4 regions of the Shewanella sp. Shew256 genome follow, and region 3 is predicted to be linked to each of the others. Evidence: predicted binding sites of a transcription regulator. Region 3 holds the regulator's gene; each other region holds the start of a gene.

Region 1 (5,189 bases), 150 kb from region 3:
CCTTGGGAGTGTGGTCTAAAGTGCGGCTTCGATTCCCGTAAACAGGGTTTTCAATGCCAAGAGATGCGAAACGAGCAGTAAGATAGCAGTTCAGCCAAGGTTCAAGAACCCTCCAGTATGCTTAATTTCTCAGCAATACCTTTGGTTTTGTTTGTCATGGATGCACGATGAAAGCCAAACGACGATTTAAAGACTAACCGATTATCGGTAATTTAAATTTGGAGTGATCTATGAAACTAACAACCGCAAAGCTACAACAACCTATGATGGCAAAGCTTGCCTTACTGACACTGCTCACCCTAGGCACACTCATCAGTTTACCTAGCCATGCCACTACCCTCAGCGCTGCGCAGCAGCAAGTGGTGAAATCGCACTTTGATAAACTGGCTCAGTCACAACAGCAGGCAGAAGAGCGCATGACTGAGCAGCTCGACCAAGACTTTAGCCGCGAATTAGTGGAGCAAGAGCATCAACTGATGCGCCAGACTTGCCCTCGCTACGGCATGACCTTCGATATCAGCCGCAATGCCTGCTTACGCTCGTAAGCCAAATTAAAACGGAAAACGCGCACTAAGCTCAGGATATTGCTGCTTTAAATCTTTGGGCTTAGTGCTAAATTTTTTACCTGCAGGTGTCGCCTTACCCGATGGCATAAAAGGCAACTCCTTACCCGTTCTGTCTTCAAATAGTTGACCCGCGATCAAGTCGTAATCTTCGATAAAAGGATAGGCATAGCCGTCTTTCTCGGGCCATGCTGATAACTGCGCCAAAGTGTCAGGATTGGCAATCACCGCCTCATAACGGGCCTGCCCAAGTGAGATCAGAAACGCGCGAAATTCGGCAAAAGCATAATCGGAATCACAGCCCGTGATGATATAAGCCGCTCCCCACACCGACCATAAGTAGCTTCGGCGCATCTGTTGGCCAAACAATTTATCGAAGGCTTTTAACTCTTCGTCACTCAGCGCTTCCAACTTTTGCTTTAATGCCTGCGCTAAAGAATCCTGGGATTGCGCTGGCTCACTGCGGGTCACTAAGTCCCAAAATTCTACTTCTGTCATCACTTAACCTAATATTGAATGCCCAAGCAAAGGCGTATTCTACATGATAATACGGTTATGCTGGACTCAGTTCAGGGCTTTTCCTACACTTGCTCCACTTAAAATAACCAATAAACCCAAGTCAATGCCTAAACGCCTTATTCTACTGATTGCCCTCTACACCCTCTTTGCCGTAGTCGCGCTACTGCGTGCCGTTACCACAGGTTCGTTCGATCTCTTTAGCTTAGGTGTTTTGCCAGTTTTGTTTGGCATACTCACTCAGGCGCCTTGGTCTAGCTTAGTGCTGAAAATTTATATTGGATTACAAACCTTAGGCCTGTCAGCACTAGGGGTTACTGCGATTATCGCCTATCAAATTACCCCGCAGGACGTCAAAGTGGTGGTTGAAGGCCACAACATCCCTATGTTGCCCTTAGTCTTAAGCATCATCGCCCTGTTATCTGTGCAGTATTGGATAGCCTTTTCCCGCGTCAGCCATAATTATTTAACCGCAAAGGTAAAAGCATAAGCCTGTTTATTGCTAAGCCCTTGTTTATAGCCTAAGTTAACGGCTCCCTAAAAGACCTGATAAAGCCAGCCACTATGACTCATTTATCGCCCAGCGAACTCTCGATTCTCATTGTTGAGCCATCGGAAACCCAGCGCCGGATTATCATCAAGCGCTTACAGCAAGAAGGCATTATCAGCATTCAAAATGCGGCTGATTTGGCTCAAGCGAAAGAACTGATAGCCCGCCATAAACCGGATCTCATCGCCAGCGCCATGTATTTTGAAGATGGCACCGCGACCGAGTTTTTAAGCTACCTGTGCACCAACAGTGAATACAAAGACATTCAATTTATGTTGGTTTCGAGCGAATGTCGCCGTGAGCAATTAGAGATTTTTCGTCAGTCTGGCGTGGTCGCGATTCTGCCAAAGCCCTTTAATGCCGAACACTTAGGCAAGGCGTTGAATGCAACTATCGATTTACTCAGCCATGATGAGCTCGACCTGAGTCACTTCGATGTACACGACGTGCGTGTGCTCGTGGTTGATGACAGCCGCATGGCGCGCAATGTGATTAAACGTACTATTGGCAACCTTGGGATCAAGCAGATCACCGAAGCGGAAGATGGCGCTCAAGCCATTGAGTTAATGCGTAATAATATGTTTGACCTGATCATTACCGATTACAATATGCCCAGCGTCGATGGTCTGGCACTCACCCAATTTATCCGTAATGAAAGCCAGCAATCCCATGTGCCTATCCTCATGGTGTCTTCGGAGGCAAATGATGCTCACTTGAGCAACGTCTCGCAGGCGGGCGTCAATGCCCTGTGTGATAAACCCTTCGAACCCAAATTGGTGAAGCAGCTCTTATATCAGTTGCTCGAAGAATAAAACCTAAGTCACGAACGGGGCAAATATTCTGCATTTTTGTTACTTATAGGACACAAGCCCGCAGCAAAGGGCTTTCCAACGACTAAACCTTGTGGCATGTTAGGCACGCTGACTTAATAAATCTACGGAAAGAAGAGACAATAAAGATGAACAAAACTGAACTTATTGCCAAGATTGCAGAAAATGCCGATATCACTAAAGCTGAAGCAGCACGTGCATTGAAATCTTTCGAAGCAGCTATTACTGAATCAATGAAAAACGGTGACAAGATCTCTATCGTTGGATTTGGCTCTTTTGAAACCACGACTCGCGCAGCTCGTACTGGCCGTAACCCACAGACAGGTAAAGAAATCCAGATCGCTGAAGCCACTGTGCCTAAGTTTAAAGCGGGTAAAACCTTGCGTGATAGTGTGAACTAATTCGCTCGACATCATTCTATAAAACGCCTCCTTTGTGGGGCGTTTTTTTTGCCCTGCGAAAAGCATGAAAGATGATTTTTTGCACAAATACAGTGCGCGCACCGCTCCATTTTTGAGCATTTTAAAACATTTTATTAACAATAATTTTGTAACCATTTGTTTTTAATGATGTTCAAATAATGGCATGTGATTAGCAATTCCCTTATCAGAAAAAACCATGATGCACCAATGTCACCCGCTCGGTGGTGACATGAGTGAATCGATAAATAAGTCAATCGAGGGGATGAGAATGAGAAAATCACTGTACAGCGTTTTGGCATTATCGACGGGATTGTTACTAACCACCAACGCCTTTGCGGCGGTGTCCGGCAATATTGGCGGCACGTCTAACTATCTATGGCGCGGGGTCACTCAAACCAATGATGCGGTCGCTATCCAAGGAGGCATAGACTACAGCCATGACTCCGGATTCTATGCCGGCACTTGGGCATCGAATGTCGACTTTGGCGACGATACCAGCTATGAGTTGGATCTCTACGCAGGCTACGGCGGCAACATCACCGAAGACCTCAGCTACGATATTGGCTACCTTTACTATGCCTATCCAGATGCTGAAGGCAGCATCGATTTTGGTGAACTGCATGGCGCTATCACCTGGAAATGGTTTGAACTCAGTTACTCACAGGTGATCAATGCGGGTGATGATGTCGCAGCCGAGCCATTAGATAACAAGGACATGAGTTACCTAGCGGCCACGGCATCTTTCCCGCTGACGGATAAACTCAGCCTGTCTTTGCACTACGGCTACTCCAGTGGCGATGTGGTTGAATCTTGGTTTGGCGAAGATAACTACGCAGATTACAACGTTACTCTGAGTGCCGATACCAGCATGGGAACCGTCTCATTTATGGTGTCGGATACAGATCTGCAGGGTGATGATGCCAAGGTAGTTTTAGGCTATTCCTACGGCTTTGATTTATAAGATTAAGCACTAAATTAAGCGCTAGTAAAACAAAAACGCCGCGATAATCGCGGCGTTTTTTATTAGGCAATCACGGCGCGATTCGATTTACGCGCCGATACCATCTTCTCAATGTACTCTACGATGGGTTCAGTGACCGAGATCCCTGTGGTCTGCTCAATCCCTTCGATACCAGGCGCCGAGTTCACCTCAAGGACCAAGGGACCGCGATTCGAGCGTAAAATATCGACCCCCGCCACCACTAAGCCCATGGCTTTCACTGCGGCAACCGCCATCTTGCGCTCCGCAGGGGTGATTTTCACTTTCTCACCACAGCCACCTAAGTGCAAGTTAGAGCGAAAATCTCCTTCGGGTCCTTGGCGCTTCATCGAAGCCACCACTTTATCGCCGACCACAAAACAGCGAATATCGCTACCGTTGGATTCCTTAATATATTCCTGCACCATGATATTGGCTTTCAGCCCTAAAAAGGCTTCGATCACGCTCTCGGCGGCGGTTTTGGTCTCGGCCAACACCACGCCAATCCCTTGGGTGCCTTCCAGCAACTTAATCACTAAGGGCGCGCCGCCCACCATGTTAATTAAATCGGGAATATCATTGGGTTTATTGGCAAATCCAGTAATAGGCATGCCAATGCCTTTGCGGGAAAGCAATTGCAACGCGCGTAACTTGTCCCGTGAACGCGCGATTGAAATCGAGTCGTTGGCGGCAAATACCCCCATCATTTCGAACTGGCGCACTACCGCGCAGCCATAAAAGGTCACGCTGGCGTGAATGCGTGGGATAATGGCATCGAACCCCGTTAATTCTTGGCCTTGGTAATGAATGCTCGGCTTGATGGAGTTGATATTCATGTAGCAATTCAAGGTATTAATAACCACAGCCTCATGACCACGGCTCTCGCAGGCCGCCACTAGGCGTCGGGTGGAATACAACTCAGGGAACTGGGATAAGATACCTATTTTCATTGCCAAATGACCAAATTAAACACTGTGATTGAAGCTCTGTGCACACTGCATCAGAAAGGGGCGCTGATATTTGTCTATTGCTGAGTGTAAAGCAAGAAAATATTCCTCACCAGACGAAAACCTCAGCCTTAGCCAAACGTAAGATAATCTTCACAATTTAGGGTCATTATTTTGTAAGTAGTGGAGTAATGTACTTGGCCTCAAATTCGCTCGCTTCTAAGGGCCGCGAAAATAAATACCCTTGGAGCACATTGCAATTTCGTGCGGTGCAAAACTCGGCTTGTTCAGCCGTTTCAATGCCTTCGGCAACCGATGTCACGTTAAAACCATAGGCAAAATTGAGTAATGCCGCGAGTAACCGAGTATCTTTGTCATCCTT
Region 2 (5,189 bases), on a different contig from region 3:
GTTGAAACGGTTGCTCCACCAACCTTGGCCGAGATTGAAGACATTCGCGCTCAAGCCGAGGAGGAAGGCTTTAACGAAGGCAAGACCCAAGGTTATGCCGAAGGGCTAGAGCAGGGCAGACTCGAAGGATTAGAGCAAGGCCATACCGAGGGCCTAGCCCAAGGGCATGAGCAGGGGCTCGAAGCTGGGCTTGCCGAAGCGAAGGCATTAGTCACTCGCTTCGAAGGACTGCTGAGTCAGTTTGAAAAGCCATTGCAATTACTCGATGGCGATATTGAACATTCTTTAATGACGCTAACCATGGCGCTGGCTAAATCTGTGATTGGTCATGAACTTAAAACCCATCCAGAGCAAATTTTATCTGCACTGCGTTTAGGGGTTGAATCATTGCCGATCAAGGAGCAAAGCGTCAGTATTCGTCTCCATCCCGACGATGTCACTTTAGTCGAGAAGCTATATTCCAGTACTCAATTGAACCTTAATCAGTGGCAATTAGAGGCGGATCCTACCCTCTCTGTCGGCGACTGCATCATTAGTAGCCAACGCTCGTTGGTGGATTTAACCCTATCCTCGCGCATTGATGCGGTATTTGAATCCTTACGTAATCAACAATCCCATTTGAGTCATCAGCAGCAACAGCGCCAAGCGGTCCTCGATGAGGAAAACGCCGCAAAAGTTGCCTCGACTACCGAGCTAGGTGACGAGGCGCAAAGTAGCCAGCCACAACATGATGGAGAGCAAGATGCAAAATCGCCGCCATCAACTGCTGAATAAGCTGAATCATTGCATCGATAAAGTCCCGCCATTCCGTGCTGTCGCCAGTGGCCAACTGGTGCGCGTGGTTGGCTTAACCTTAGAAGCTAGTGGTTGTCGCGCCCCCGTTGGCAGCTTGTGTTCTATCGAAACCATGGCGGGAGAGTTGATCGCCGAAGTTGTTGGCTTCGACGATGAACTGCTGTATCTGATGCCGATTGAGGAATTGCGCGGTGTGTTACCCGGCGCACGGGTTATTCCCCTCGGTGAGCAGGCGGGGCTCAATGTGGGCTTATCCCTGTTGGGGCGCGTACTCGACGGTAATGGTGTGCCATTAGATGGTCTTGGCGCTTTATCGACTGAGCAACAGGCGCCGAGGCACAGTAACGCCATCAATCCACTTTCTCGCCGAGCGATCACCGAACCACTCGATGTGGGCGTACGCGCCATCAATGCCATGCTCACCGTTGGTAAGGGCCAACGTATGGGCCTATTTGCAGGCTCTGGCGTGGGTAAGAGTGTGCTACTCGGCATGATGACGCGAGGCTCTACCGCTGACATTATTGTGGTGGGATTAGTGGGGGAGCGTGGTCGCGAAGTTAAAGAATTTATTGAAGAAATCCTTGGTGAAAAGGGCAGAGCACGCTCGGTTGTGGTGGCGGCGCCCGCCGATACTTCACCATTAATGCGCCTTCGCGCCTGTGAAACCTCTACTCGTATTGCCGAGTATTTTCGGGATTTAGGCTATAACGTATTGTTATTAATGGACAGTTTGACTCGTTATGCCCAGGCGCAGCGGGAGATTGCCCTAGCCGTAGGTGAGCCACCGGCGACGAAAGGTTATCCACCTTCGGTATTTGCGAAATTGCCACGTTTGGTTGAGCGGGCAGGCAATGGTGGTCCCGGGCAAGGTTCTATAACCGCATTTTATACTGTACTGACCGAGGGCGATGACCAACAGGATCCTATTGCCGATGCATCTCGGGCTATCCTCGACGGCCATATTGTGCTCTCCCGTGCATTAGCTGATTCCGGGCACTATCCCGCAATCGATATTGAGGCTTCCATTAGCCGTGTGGCCCCAATGGTGATTTCGAACGAGCACTTAGAAGCCATGCGCCGCGTCAAACAGACCTATTCCCTTTACCAGCAGAATAAGGACCTGATTTCGATCGGGGCTTATGCCCAAGGCAGCGATCCGCGAATCGATAACGCCATACGCCTGCAACCTGCGATGAATGCCTTCTTACGCCAAACCATGCGTGATGCCTTTAGTTTTGCCGATAGCCAAGTCATGCTTGGGCAACTCGCGGCGCAATGTAAATAATCGAGACTGTTATGGCGAATGCCGATCCTTTATTGCTGGTGTTAAAATTAGCCCTCGATGCAGAGGAACAGGCTGCGTTGTTGCTAAAGTCGGCACAATTAGAGTGTCAAAAGCGTCAAAATCAGTTGGATGCACTCAACAATTATCGCTTGGACTACATGAAGCAGATGCAGTCTCAGCAGGGACAAGCCATCAGCGCCAGCCATTATCACCAATTCCACCGTTTTATCCGCCAAATCGATGAGGCCATTGCGCAGCAAAATCGTGTGGTCGCCGATGGGGAGAAGCAAAAAAATTATCGTCAGCAGCATTGGCTCGAGAAGCAGAAGAAACGTAAGGCAGTAGAACTACTCTTAGAGAATAAAGAGAAAAAACGCCAAGCACTTGAGTTGAAGAAAGAGCAAAAGATGACAGATGAATTTGCCTCTCAGCAGTTTTTTCGCCGCAATAAACCCTAACCCAAGCTAGCCATTGCTTGTTTAAGTTGTTTCTTCAATCAGTAAGCTCCATTTGTTGGCATTTTATTTGCTAGCTTTATGCAAGATATGGCCAAAGCCGCATAAATTGACGTTTGCCCGCATGTTTTTATGTCTTGGGGTGAATGTTTAGGAGCTGATATGCAACAAATGAACAACATCCTATTAGCGTCAAGCGCGAAAAACAGCGCTAGCTCGAGTAAAGCATTGACTCAAGATGCTAATAGTGAAGACTTTTCTGCAGCGTTGGCTTCAGTTACATCCGTATCATCCCCCTCGACTAAAACCCCTATATCTCAGGATGTGGCCGTCAAATCTGCTAAAGCGGAAGCCAGCACTGACGATACCAATACCGATGATGAAGCCGATATCAGCTTGATTTTCGCCCAGATTGGTATGGCAAATGAGATGAAGAAAGCGGCAGCTCCGGGCGAGTCTTTGCCGCTTGAGGCCGATATCACGGCAACGGTGGACGCAGACTCTACATCTTCATTATTAGTCGATGACCCATCTCAGACCGACAGTTCTATTGTTGACGGCACTTTTTCCGATGAAATGGCTAAGTTTGTCGAGGTCTCCAACATAAGCATTGGCAATACAAAAGTGGATGTGAGTTCTGAAACACCAGACTCTGAGTCAGTCACCTCAAAGGCGACCGGACAAAATACTGCGCAAGTCACCGCAAAGTTTATACAGCAGCAAGCCTCACAACAGAACGCGGCTGATGTTGCTGCTACTGAGAGTGTAGAACCACAGATCCCAGCTGTTGATGTTGATGCTTTGGTTGCGGCCGCGACAGTGGCGGAAACGGATACTCAAGGTGCTTTAGTTGATGATTCGCTTTTGATTGATGATGCTGCGCTACTTTCAGGTCTGCGCAGCGAAAAGTTCGTTAAACCGCCCGAAAATCATATTTTACCCATTGAGGGTGAACCTTTGTTAGGGGCAAAAGAGCCTGGTACAACAGAGCTTGGTGCAACAATTGGCGCTAAGGCAATAAATGTGTCGACGCAGCCAGCAGATAAAGCTCTAGCACCCCAAAGTATGGTGTCCCAAGTCGTTGATAATCAAACACCAATTAAAGCGGCCAATGCCTCTGCGAGTGATGTATTAACGACGAATGCAGCCACAGCCGCTAATGCTAACGATCTTAATACCTTAGGCACTAATGCCGCGACTAATGTATCAGGTACCACAGCCATAGATCCGAGTCTTACTGCCGACAACCCATCCCGCGCCGAGATTTCAGCAGGCTTTTTGCTAAAAGACGCTAAGCTAGCGGTTACTCTCGATGCGCAGCAAGATAGCCAAGTTGCTGCTTTAAGTCCTGGCAGCGAAGAGGCGGGCAGCGAGTTTAAGCCTGTGGAGTTTAAAGCAGTATCTTCACTGCATTCTTTGGCAACGCCAGCAACCCAGCGTCAAGATATTCCGCAAGTGCAGCTTTCCTTGCGCCAAGGTGTAGAAACTCAAAACCAAATGCAGGAGATGATCCAGCGCTTTTCACCTGTGATGAAGCAGCAATTGGTGACTATGGTAAGCCAGGGTATCCAACAGGCGGAAATCCGTTTAGATCCGCCAGAACTTGGGCATATGTTGGTTAAAGTGCAAGTCCATGGCGACCAGACACAAGTGCAGTTCCATGTCACACAATCGCAAACCCGCGATGTGGTCGAACAAGCCATTCCCCGCCTGCGTGAATTATTACAGGAACAAGGCATGCAATTGGCCGACAGTCATGTTTCTCAAGGTGACCAAGGTCAACGCCGTGAGGGGGGATTTGGTGAAGCGGGTGGTTCGAGTGGTGGAAATGTGGATGATTTCTCGGCAGAAGAGCTAGATTTAGGTTTAAATCAAGCAACTAGTTTAAATTCAGGTATAGATTATTACGCTTAAGAAGGTAACCTATAGTAATAATGCGGATTATAATCCGCATCCTAATCCATTCCCGCATTTAGCCAATTAAAGAGTATATAAAATGGCCAAGGAAGAATCACTAGAACTTGAAAGCACCGAAGCGCCTAAAAGTAAGAAGAAGTTTATTTTTATCGGTGCGGGCGTCTTAGTGGCACTATTAATAGGTGGTGCGCTGTGGTTTTTCCTCGGTAGCAGTGATGAAGCCCCTGCAGCAGCGGCCGAAGGGACTGCGCCTACTGAGGCAACCACTCCTGCCGCCGATGCGGCAATGGCGGCCTACGTACCAATGCCACGACCCTTTTTATTTAATCTCCCTGGGCCAGATCGCGCTCGTCTCGTTGAAATTAAAGTGCAATTGATGGTTAGAGGCCAAGACGATGATGTTTTGACTCAAAAGCATATTCCGTTGATTGAAGATGCGCTGTTAACCACCTTTAGTGGCGCCGATGTACAAAAATTGAGTACTCAGGCGGGTAAAGATGAATTGCGGCAATTAGCGCTGCTGAGCGTGCAAAATACCTTGCAATCCGTGACCGGACGTAAAGTGGTTGAGAAAGTACTCTTTACCGGTTTTGTAATGCAATAACCTTTTATCTTCAGCACCTTAAAGAGGCGAAGACAATACTGTGAGTGATTTATTAAGCCAAGACGAAATTGATGCGCTCTTACACGGAGTCGATGACGTCGAAGAGGATAATGAGCTTGATGCCGCGGGGCTG
Region 3 (5,189 bases):
TCGGCTCTTAGATAAGGGATGTAAGCGCCGCGTTTCACTGTAGCGTTTGAGCAACACTTTATCGCTGGAGTTTAAGAAGAAGCTGGTGAGTTCAGTGCCCGTAGGCAGGCTGGCAAGCTGTTTAACCAGCACTTTGTCTTGCTCTGGTAAATTGCGCACGTCAACACTGATAGCAACGAGATCGTTACTGCCTTTGAGCTGTTCAAGCAAACTGCCAATCAAAGGCAAAGGCAAATTATCGACACAATAGTAGCCGAGATCTTCAAGCACTCTAAGTGCGACCGATTTGCCTGAGCCTGAACGCCCTGACACTATGACCAGTTTCATCCAATGATTACCTGATAGAGTTCCGTTTCATCATGCGTCTTGCGCAATTGTTTTAATATTTGCTTGTCACTGAGCTTTTCAGCCATGCAGGACAAAGTGCTTAAGTGCTGTTGACATTGGTCAGCAGGCACCAGCAGCGCAAATAAAATGTCGACAGGTTGTTTATCGATAGCATCAAAGGCTATCGGCTCCTCACATTTCACCAATATGGCTATGGGTTGTGTTATATCGGTTAATCGACCATGTGGAATGGCGATGCCGTTACCTATACCTGTGCTCCCCATCTTTTCGCGCGCCACTAGGCTTTCGAAGATCTCTTGAGATGAGAGGGTGGGGTACTGGGCAGCGGCTAAGTCGCTGATAAGTTCCAGTACCTTTTTCTTACTGCCCGGAGTGGCGCAGGTCGTGCATTCCGGCCGCAGTATGGTACGAAGTTCCATTGCTAGTGTTTTGTTAACTTCTCTTTGTGTTTAATAACCTGACGATCAAGCTTGTCGATCAGGACGTCTATGGCAGCATACATATCTGCATGCTCTGAAGTCGCGAAGACTTCACCACCGGTGAGGTTGATTCTCGCTTCGGCAATTTGTTGCATTTTCTCAACATTGAGCACAACGTGCACATTATTGATCTGTTCGAAATGACGTTCAAGTTTTGAAAACTTTTCCTCAACATAAGCCCGTAACGATTCAGTAATCTCGATATGGTGTCCACTCAGGTTTATTTGCATATAAACGTCCTCCGATTTCCATTTTAGGCTATAAACTTTTACGCTGATTGGAAGGGGGAATAAGCATCGCTTCTCTGTACTTCGCAATGGTTCTGCGCGCAACGTTAATTCCCTGTTCTGCCAGAAGCTGTGCCATCTTGCTGTCGCTTAATGGTTTTTTCTGGTTTTCCGCTGCAACCAGTTTCTTAATGAAGGCTCTGATTGCCGTGGATGAGCACTCACCGCCATCATCAGTCCCGACGTGGCTTGAGAAGAAATATTTTAGTTCAAAAAGTCCCTTTGGGGTATGCATGTATTTTTGCGTCGTCACCCGTGAAATGGTGGACTCATGCATCTCTACCGCCTCGGCGATATCGTTCAGGACCATAGGTTTCATGGCTTCTTCACCGTATTCGAAGAAGCCCTGTTGATATTGCACTATGCAGTTTGCCACCTTGAGCAGTGTTTCGTTACGGCTTTCAAGGCTTTTGATAAACCACTTGGCCTCTTGCAGATGCCCGCGGATAAATTGGCTATCGGCTTGGCTTTTGGTGCTGCGCGCCATGGCTGCATATTGCTGATTAACATTGATTTTTGGCATGCAATCTGGATTTAACTCGACCACCCAGCGACCGTTTTTCTTCGATACCGACACATCGGGGATGACATATTCTTCATCAACAGGGGTGATGAGCAAACCGGGGCGAGGGTTTAAAGTTTGGATCAGCGCTATGCTGTCCCTTAACTCGTCCTCTTTAAGTTTGGTCTTACGCATCAACAACCTAAAGTCGCGGGCAGCGATCAGATCTAAATGATCTTTGATCAGCATACGGGCGTTTTCGAGGTGTGGGGTATCCGGCGAAAAATGGGAGAGTTGGATAAGCAGACATTCGCTTAAATCCCTTGCGGCGACACCAACGGGATCGAAGTGTTGAATACGCTTGAGCACGGCTTCGACTTCATCCAGTTCTATCTCTGGATTGCCCATGGCCTCGAGGATATCTTCAGTACTTTGAGTGAGATAACCTTGATCGTCGATGGCATCAATAATCGCGGTGGCGATGGCTAAATCGGTTTCAGAGAAGGGCGTGAGGTTTTTTTGCCATTCTAAATGTTCGTACAGGCCTTCACTGGTTTCCCCTTGGAAGGGCATGTCATCTTCACGGCTGGCGCCAGAACCTGAGTTTGGCGAGGCGGTAAAGACTTCATCCCAAGTAGTATCCATGGGCAGTTCTTCGGGCAGGGATTCTTTGGTCAGCGACTCGGCAATGTCCACGGTGGAATTGTCTTGTTCCTGTGGCTGGGCCGTCGTTTCGCTAAAGTCGGTATCGGCGATATCTTGCTTACGTTCGGTAGGCGCGTCGAACTGCTCCTCTTCCAGCTCGAGAAGAGGATTAGAGTCTAAGGCTTGCTGGATCTCTTGCTGCAGTTCCAATGACGACAATTGCAACAGACGAATGGCCTGTTGGAGTTGTGGCGTCATGGTTAACTGTTGACCCAGTTTGAGCTGGAGTGACGCTTTCATGTTACCGCTGATCCCTACGTTATTATTTTGAATTTAGGCCGCTTGTTATCATATTGATGGCGCTTATAAGCCAAAATTCAAGGCTAATTGGCTCTGTTTAAGTAACTATAGCCTGAATTGTTCACCTAAGTACACAGCCCTAACTTGCTGATTGTCTAAGATCTCTGCGGGAGTTCCTTCGGCAATCAGGTTTCCGTGACTGACAATGTAGGCATGTTCACAGACGTCTAAGGTCTCGCGTACATTGTGGTCTGTGATCAGTACCCCAAGGCCTCGGCTCTTGAGTTGTTCGATGATTTTCTTGATATCGATAACCGAAATCGGGTCGACACCGGCGAAGGGTTCATCGAGCAGAATAAACTTGGGATTGGCCGCTAAGGCGCGGGCAATTTCGACGCGGCGACGTTCACCGCCCGATAACGACATGCCTTGGCTATCGCGAATATGGGTGATATGGAACTCTTCGAGCAGATGTTCCAGCTCTTCTTCGCGTTGATCGCGATTGAGCTCTTTACGGGTTTGCAGTACTGCCATGATATTGTCGTGCACGGTCAGCTTGCGAAAGATACTGGCTTCCTGTGGCAGGTAACCAATGCCTTTACGGGCGCGCAGGTGCATGGGATCGGCGGTTAAATCATCATCGTCGATAAAGATATGGCCTTTATCGCTTTTGACTAAGCCCACGACCATGTAAAAGGTGGTGGTTTTACCTGCGCCGTTTGGGCCGAGTAAGCCGACGACTTGACCCGTTTTCACCGTCAGGCTGACATCTTTCACAACCTGACGACTCTTATAACTCTTAGCGAGATTCTGTGCTTTTAAGGTGATTTGGGTCATTTAGAGTCCTGTTTTTTCACAGGTTTGTCCGCGGGCTGGTTCTTGATCTCTTCCTGATAGTTATCAGGTTGAATAATGGTAATCACGCGATCATCACCGCTACCCGTACTTTCAGCGATCAATTTTTGCTGAATAATATCGTAACGGATGAGGTTACCCGTCACTTGGCTACCCGCTTGGTCTAGGCTCGCTGAGCCCGTCAAAGTTAGGGTGCGGGTCGCCATTTCGTAGCGAATTTCTTTCGCGCTCGCTGAAGCTGGGCGTCCATCGTCGAGGATCTGGCTATACGTCGCAGGATTACCGGTTGCCACTAAAATCTTGCTGTTTTCCCCTTCGGCAGAAAATGCACGTAGTTGATCTGCATGGATTTTGATCGATCCTTGGGTGACTTCAACCGGACCGAAGAAAATGATCTGGTTGTTTTTAATGTCCGCAGTTTGGCTAACGGCTTTAATTTTCACTTCTTGCTGTAAGTCACCAACCTTGGCGAAGGCGCTCATGCTGGTGATTAGCATTAGGCCGGCAAGTAATATGTTATTTTGCTTCATAGGTTCCTACTACCTGACTGGTCAATTGCACTTCCTGCGCGTTAAGGTCGGCATAAAGGCCTTGCCCTTGAATATTAAAATCTTTCCCTGTGACGTAAATGATGCGGTCAGAGGTCATTATCATAGTGTTGAGATCGAGTTCTAAAAAACTGGTGGACAATGTCTGTATGGGTTCACCAGGGCTGATGGCATCGATAATAACATTATTTTCTAATACAACCTTGCCGGTATCTTTGTTGAGTCGACCTTGATCGGCTCGGATCTGCCATTTTGCTTTACCTTGGTCGGGATAGACAAGATAAACGGGCTCAGTAAAGTCGGTTTGGTTTTTCAGCTCATAGTGTTCCATGTGCTTTGCCGTGACGCGACTGTTAACTTGCCCTTGCTCATTAAACTCAATGCTGCGCAGATCTTCGATAATGTAATCGGGTCTGTCACTGACGTTCAAGCTGTCATCCGTATCGCCACCGCGTTTTTGCTGCACTTGCCAATATAGCACCAGCGCAGTACCAAAAAAGGCGATAATGGCGAGGGTCACACGACTCATATGCTCATCCCATGGGCGGAAGTGAACTTATTTTGGCTCAGCAAGAGCAGATCCGTGAGTTCCCTGAGTGCGCCATGTCCACCATTCAAGTGAGTCACAAAATGGGCATGTTGACGGACATAGGGATGACCATCGGCAACACAGACGGCCAAGCCGACCACATTCATCACCGGCAAGTCGACAATATCATCACCGATATAGGCGACTTCTTCTGGGGTGACATTGTAGAGCGACAGCAGCTCTTCATAGGGAACGAATTTATTATCCACGCCCTGATAAATATGCGTCACACCCAGAGCCGTCATGCGGTTTTCGACAATTTTAGACTGACGGCCAGTGATGACCGCCAGATTAAAACCACTGGTCAATAATGAGCGCACGCCATAACCATCGCGGGTGTGGAAGGCTTTGAGTTCTTCCCCTGAGTTGCTCAAATAAATGCGGCCGTCGGAAAACACCCCGTCCACATCGCAGATCAGCAGTTTAATTTTTTGCGCCCTTTGCCAAACATCGTCGCTGATGGGGCCATAAAAACCTTGCTGTGGCATTAAATCACTCCCGCTTTAACCATATCGAGCATATTGAGGGCTCCGACAGGATGATGTTCTTTATCTATCACTATCAGGCCGTTGATATTTTTGGAATCCATCACTTGCAGCGCCTGCGCCGCTAAAACGTTTTCAGTAATTGTGACAC
Region 4 (5,189 bases), on a different contig from region 3:
GACCATGGCAAAAACCCTCGATGGCAATCCTTCACCAAAGGCTTGCATCGATCTGGCTTGCGCCATATCCGACTTAAATCCATCGGTATTGGCGTTAGCTAAGTTGTTGGCACGCAATGCCAACTCATTCATGTTTTGCTTAGCTCCGCTCATGGATATGTAGAGGAATTTGTCCACAGACTGCTCCGTCAAATTTTCAACCTGACAATAGCAAAGCAAGCATCATGCCAATAAAATTAACGGCTAATTTACTGATAAATTGGGAGAAGATTATGAGGGAATAGCTACAAGGCCAAAAGAGGCTAAGTGTTGCCGCCAGCGGCAACACTTAGAAAAGGGAGAAATCAGTTTAACGAATTTGCAGTACAGTTTGTTGCAGGGTGTTGTTCACTTCGAGGGTACGGGAGTTGGCCTGGAAGTTACGTTGCGCCGAAATCAAATCCACCAGCTCAGTCGTTAAGTCGATGTTAGATTGCTCTAACGCCGAAGAACTGATGCTACCGAATGTACCGCTGTTTGGTTCACCCGCAAGCGCAGGACCCGACTCAAGGCTGGCTTTCCATGAAGTATTACCTACTTGGGTCAAACCTTGCTCGTTGGCAAAGCGAACTAAGGCAACGCGGGATAATGGCACGGTTGAACCGTTAGAGTAGCTGGCGGTGATCAAACCATCTTCACCGATTTCAACGTTTGTTAAACGGCCTACTGTCGTACCATCCTGCGTTAATTCGGTTGCCGCAAACGGCGCCGAATACTGAGTCGGTGCATTAAACTTAATGGTCACATCTTGAGTACCATCGGCACCAGGGCCTAACACGCCAGCACCACCCACGCCTAATGCTTCGGTCGTCACGACCGCTGGATCGCTGCCGGTATACACGCCGACAGAGTTAAACTTCAACACTGAACCTTTCCAACCGCCAGTGGTTTGGGCTGTCCCAGTACCATCGGCCGTACCGTCACCATTGGTATCTGTCTGATAAGTCCCCGCAGGGCCAGATACATCCACTTGCTTACCATCAATCGCGTAGTAGGCAACCCAGTTGTTTTCACCGTTGTAAGAGCCGTTATTTGGCTTCACAAAATAGGTGGTCATGATATGCGGCTCACCGAGTGAGTCGTAAATCGTCATCGAGGTCACGCTGTTATAGGTTTTGGAGTCCAGCGGGTCAAAGGCAGCAGGATCGAGTGAACCTTCTTTCGCGTTCAAGTTCATCTGCATAGTCACGTTTTCGGTTTGAACAGGGCTACCAGCAGTATCAGGAATTTGTACTGGCTTAGCGGTGGTTAAACTGACTGATGTCGAGTTACCGTCTTTATCTACAGGGAAGGTTTGTAAATAATTACCAGCTGAATCAACCATATAATTATTTTTGTCGACTTTAAATGCACCAGCACGGGTAAACTGATGATCTAAAGTACCAATCTCTGATGCGGTCACAAAAAAACCGCCCCCTTTGATCGCTAAATCTAAAGAGTTATTGGTTAGCTGCAAACTACCTTGGTGGAATTGCTGCGCCACTTGGCTCGTTGCCACACCACCACCAACGGCAGTTTTAGAGTTAGAGAAAATTGAATTAGCGTAAACATCCGCAAATTCAGCACGCGATTCTTTAAAGCCAATGGTATTAGCATTCGCGATGTTGTTCGCTGTAGTGTTTAAGTCTTTCTGTGCAGCAGAAATGCCACTCAATGCAATGTTAAACGACATAATTCACCTCTACATTTCACTCAATTCAATTAAGGACTCAGGTCCAACTTAATACTGACAAATTAGGTTTCTGATACCGCGAGTACATCAGAGAGCTTAATACCTGCACCACCGCGAAGATTCAGAATCGCCCCAGTGCTTGCAGTGCCTAACGAAACACTGGTCACATGGGCATAGGTCGAGACGGCAAGCTCTTGAGATTTACCATCGACAAGTCCACTGGCCTTAATGGTGTAATTACCGGCACTGACAGGCTCGCCATTCTTATTCAGGCCATCCCATGTCACAGGGATGTTGCCGCCATCACTGCCATCGATGTTAAAGGTACTGACCACTTGGCCTTTATCATCCAGTACACGCACGTTAATCACAGGAATTTTATCTGGCGTACTCACCACACCACTCAAGGTAGGGCTTTCGGTCGACACATTGCCGGTATCGGTTGGGATCAATACCTTACGTCCAACTAATCCCGATGCTTGCAGCGCCTGACTCGAGGTCATCACACTGTTTAAATTGACGATTTCATCGTTAAGCTTCGAAATACCATCCACGGTCGAAAAGGATGCCATTTGCGCAATCATCTGATCGTTGTCGACGGGCTTAAACGGATCCTGCATCGACAACTGCTGACTGAGTAACGAGAAAAAATCTTCCTGTGTCAGCTGCTGGCTCTTGGCTTCAGGGACAATGGATTCGCTAGGCAAACGGATGCCATCTAAAAAAGGATTGCCCGTTGATGTACTCGTTGTGCTCGTAGTATTAGTCGCCACCGTATTCGATTGACTCTTAGTTTGAGTCGTCTGAGCCGAGGTCTGGCTAAGTTGGTTAATGAGGCTCACAGCTTACCTCCTAAATAGCGCATATTATTTACCCATCCCAAGTGTTTGTTGCAGCATAGATTTTGCGGCTTCAGCGACTTGAACATTCATCTGATATGAGCGAGAGGCAGAAATCATATCCGCCATTTCTTCCATGACATTCACATTCGGCTTGTAGATAAAGCCATCCGCATCCGCCATCGGGTGATCCGGCGAATACTCTTTTAATAGGGGTTTATCACTCTCAACTATGCCTTTTACCGCCACACCTTGAGAGGCTTGTTGCTGACTTTGCGCCTTGGCCATTTCCGCTTCAAAAATCGGATGACGAGAGCGGTAAGTTTTATCTATGCTGCTGGAAACGGAGTCGGCGTTGGCAATGTTACTCGCGGTGGTATTGAGGCGGACAGACTGAGCTGACATGCCAGAACCCGCCACATCAAAAATACTAAATAAACTCATGATCAATCCCCTCTCAACGCTTTCTTCATGCCACTAAACTTACTGTCCAAAAATCCTAGAGACATTTGATATTCAAGCGCATTTTGCATAAATGCCGACTGTTCCTGTTGAATATCAACAGTATTGCCATCCCCAGTATCTGGCTGATTTGGCACACGGAACTTCACGTATTGTCCCGTTAATTGTGCAAGGCCAAAATGCTGCTCATCGCCTGTCATCTCAAGGCTATTGCGCTGCTGTTGCTGGGTTTTAGCAACATTTAAGGCCGCAGAAAAATCGACGTCACGGGCTTTATAATGTGGCGTATCGGCGTTTGCGATATTGCTAGAAATCACTTCGGCACGCTCAGCACGGATCCCCAACGTAAATTGGTGTACCCCTAATGCCTTATCAAAACTAATCGCCATAAAATTGCCTCCATCGTGACTCTCACGGGAACAAAGCAATTCATGTGCCAAAAAGTAATAACTAATCGAAATGTGTAGATATGAGGTTTTGCGAGGTAAAAAATTACCGACTAATGTCGGTAATTTTTATTTAATATCATTTAATTAGGTTTTCTTCTGGTAATAAATACCAGGGTTGCAACGCACCATGTCAAACTCATCTGTCAGGCCCGCAATGGATTCTGACGCACCGAGAAAAAGTATGCCCTTCGGATTTAATGCGGCAGCAAATTGCCGCAAAATTTTTGCTTTTGCCTCAGGGGCAAAATAGATCAGCACATTTCGGCAGAAAATAATGTCGAACTTGCCTAGCAAAGTGTAACTCTCAAGCAGATTGTGGGCGCGAAAATTGACTAAACGCTTAACGTTGTCCTTTACCCGCATGTTGCCAGAGGGCAAAGCATCAAAAAACTGGCGCTTACGTTCCTCCGATAGGCCACGTGCCAATGCCAAACTGTCGTACTCGGCATTTTTGCAACGTTCCAACATCGAAGGCGAAAGATCGGTCGCTTGAATTGAAGCGCCTCCCGGCAAAGCTCCCGGCTTCTTCTGTTGATATTCTAAAATCGTCATTGCCAACGAATAAGGCTCTTGGCCAGAAGAACAGGCAGCCGACCATATCTTTAATGGACGGCCCAACTTACTGTATTCAGGTAGCAATACATTGCCTAGTAACTCAAACGGATAGCGGTCACGGAACCAAAGCGTTTCATTGGTCGTCATCGCATCAATGACTTCCGCCCGCAACGCGCGCTCCGTTGGCTTCATCGAATGTTTCACCACATCGGATAACGAAGGCAGATTATATTTGCCCATCAAAGGCGCGAGACGGCTACGCACTAGGTACTGTTTATTTTCCCCCAGTACGATGCCGCTGTGTTGTTCTAAGAACAACCTAAATTGATTATATTCGGCTTCTGCGAGTGATTTGTCAGGCACATTCACGTCCTAGATCCTATAGCAAGCACCCAAATAAGTGCCAACAATCATGTAATAAGGGCTAGATTATAGCGTAAAGCACCACTAGGCACTAACCCACACTTTCACTACAAACTTAAATGCTTGTTCACTGCCGCAGCTAATTCGTCTGGGTTGAATTTAGCGATAAAATCATTAGCGCCTACTTTTTGTACCATAGCCTGATTAAACACGCCGCTTAACGAGGTATGTAGTACAACCTTGATATGCTTAAGCTTTGGATCGTCACGGATCTCAGCCGTTAAGGTATAACCATCCATTTCTGGCATTTCAATATCCGAGATAATCAGCGGGATTTCCTCGGCAACATTGTTCATTTCACCCGCAATAGCTTTTAACTTATCGAGCGCTTCACGGCCATCTTTTGCCGTATCAATCTGTAAGTTTAACGACTCTAGCGCGCGAATAATTTGTTTACGAGCCACCGCCGAATCATCAATCACCATAATATGGTAATGCTGACTTCTATCGATTGTCAGTTGCTCATTCACTTCTTCACTGATTGCGGTTTTGACTGGTGAAATTTCATCTAGGATCTTTTCAACATCAAGAATTTCAACTAGTTCACCTTCGATTTCAGTGACTGCAGTTAAGTAGGAATAGCGACCAGCCCCTTGTGGTGGCGGCATAATGGCTTCCCAATTCATGTTGATGATACGTTCAACTGAACTGACTAAGAAACCTTGTACGCTGCGGTTATATTCTGAAATGATGATAAAGCAATTTTCAGTGCTGGCTAACGGACGTCCGCCGGTTGCAGCACTCAGATCG

Evidence for each region. The regulator sigma-54, encoded in region 3, starts transcription at its own class of promoters, with help from an activator protein. The targets are predictions, from matches to a motif close to GTTGGCACGNNNNTNGNNT.
Region 1: B5P39_RS13185 (TorF family putative porin) is a predicted target of sigma-54. The motif match lies at 3,039-3,057, and genes of this name have one in related genera.
Region 2: B5P39_RS14325 (flagellar hook-length control protein FliK) is a predicted target of sigma-54. The motif match lies at 2,593-2,611, and genes of this name have one in related genera.
Region 4: flgB (flagellar basal body rod protein FlgB) is a predicted target of sigma-54. The motif match lies at 3,435-3,453, and genes of this name have one in related genera.

What each region holds. Positions count from the first base shown of each region.
Region 1 is NZ_NAJR01000006.1:195,340-200,528, forward strand. It holds gene B5P39_RS13155 (hypothetical protein) at 1-81, shown strand, start outside; gene B5P39_RS13160 (hypothetical protein) at 231-545, shown strand; gene B5P39_RS13165 (DUF4240 domain-containing protein) at 552-1,061, opposite strand; gene B5P39_RS13170 (hypothetical protein) at 1,186-1,569, shown strand; gene B5P39_RS13175 (response regulator) at 1,644-2,441, shown strand; gene B5P39_RS13180 (HU family DNA-binding protein) at 2,588-2,860, shown strand; gene B5P39_RS13185 (TorF family putative porin) at 3,150-3,842, shown strand; gene rimK (30S ribosomal protein S6--L-glutamate ligase) at 3,905-4,810, opposite strand; gene B5P39_RS13195 (putative bifunctional diguanylate cyclase/phosphodiesterase) at 4,977-5,189, opposite strand, start outside.
Region 2 is NZ_NAJR01000007.1:59,630-64,818, reverse strand. It holds gene fliH (flagellar assembly protein FliH) at 1-774, shown strand, start outside; gene fliI (flagellar protein export ATPase FliI) at 743-2,080, shown strand; gene fliJ (flagellar export protein FliJ) at 2,092-2,538, shown strand; gene B5P39_RS14325 (flagellar hook-length control protein FliK) at 2,698-4,449, shown strand; gene fliL (flagellar basal body-associated protein FliL) at 4,532-5,056, shown strand; gene fliM (flagellar motor switch protein FliM) at 5,097-5,189, shown strand, end outside.
Region 3 is NZ_NAJR01000006.1:46,272-51,460, reverse strand. It holds gene rapZ (RNase adapter RapZ) at 1-327, opposite strand, end outside; gene ptsN (PTS IIA-like nitrogen regulatory protein PtsN) at 324-767, opposite strand; gene hpf (ribosome hibernation promoting factor) at 770-1,057, opposite strand; gene B5P39_RS12535 (RNA polymerase factor sigma-54) at 1,086-2,561, opposite strand; gene lptB (LPS export ABC transporter ATP-binding protein) at 2,667-3,398, opposite strand; gene lptA (lipopolysaccharide transport periplasmic protein LptA) at 3,395-3,946, opposite strand; gene lptC (LPS export ABC transporter periplasmic protein LptC) at 3,933-4,493, opposite strand; gene kdsC (3-deoxy-manno-octulosonate-8-phosphatase KdsC) at 4,490-5,041, opposite strand; gene B5P39_RS12510 (KpsF/GutQ family sugar-phosphate isomerase) at 5,041-5,189, opposite strand, start outside.
Region 4 is NZ_NAJR01000007.1:84,721-89,909, forward strand. It holds gene flgF (flagellar basal-body rod protein FlgF) at 1-177, opposite strand, end outside; gene flgE (flagellar hook protein FlgE) at 350-1,711, opposite strand; gene flgD (flagellar hook assembly protein FlgD) at 1,774-2,553, opposite strand; gene flgC (flagellar basal body rod protein FlgC) at 2,578-2,994, opposite strand; gene flgB (flagellar basal body rod protein FlgB) at 2,997-3,401, opposite strand; gene B5P39_RS14460 (CheR family methyltransferase) at 3,546-4,385, opposite strand; gene B5P39_RS14465 (chemotaxis protein CheV) at 4,487-5,189, opposite strand, start outside.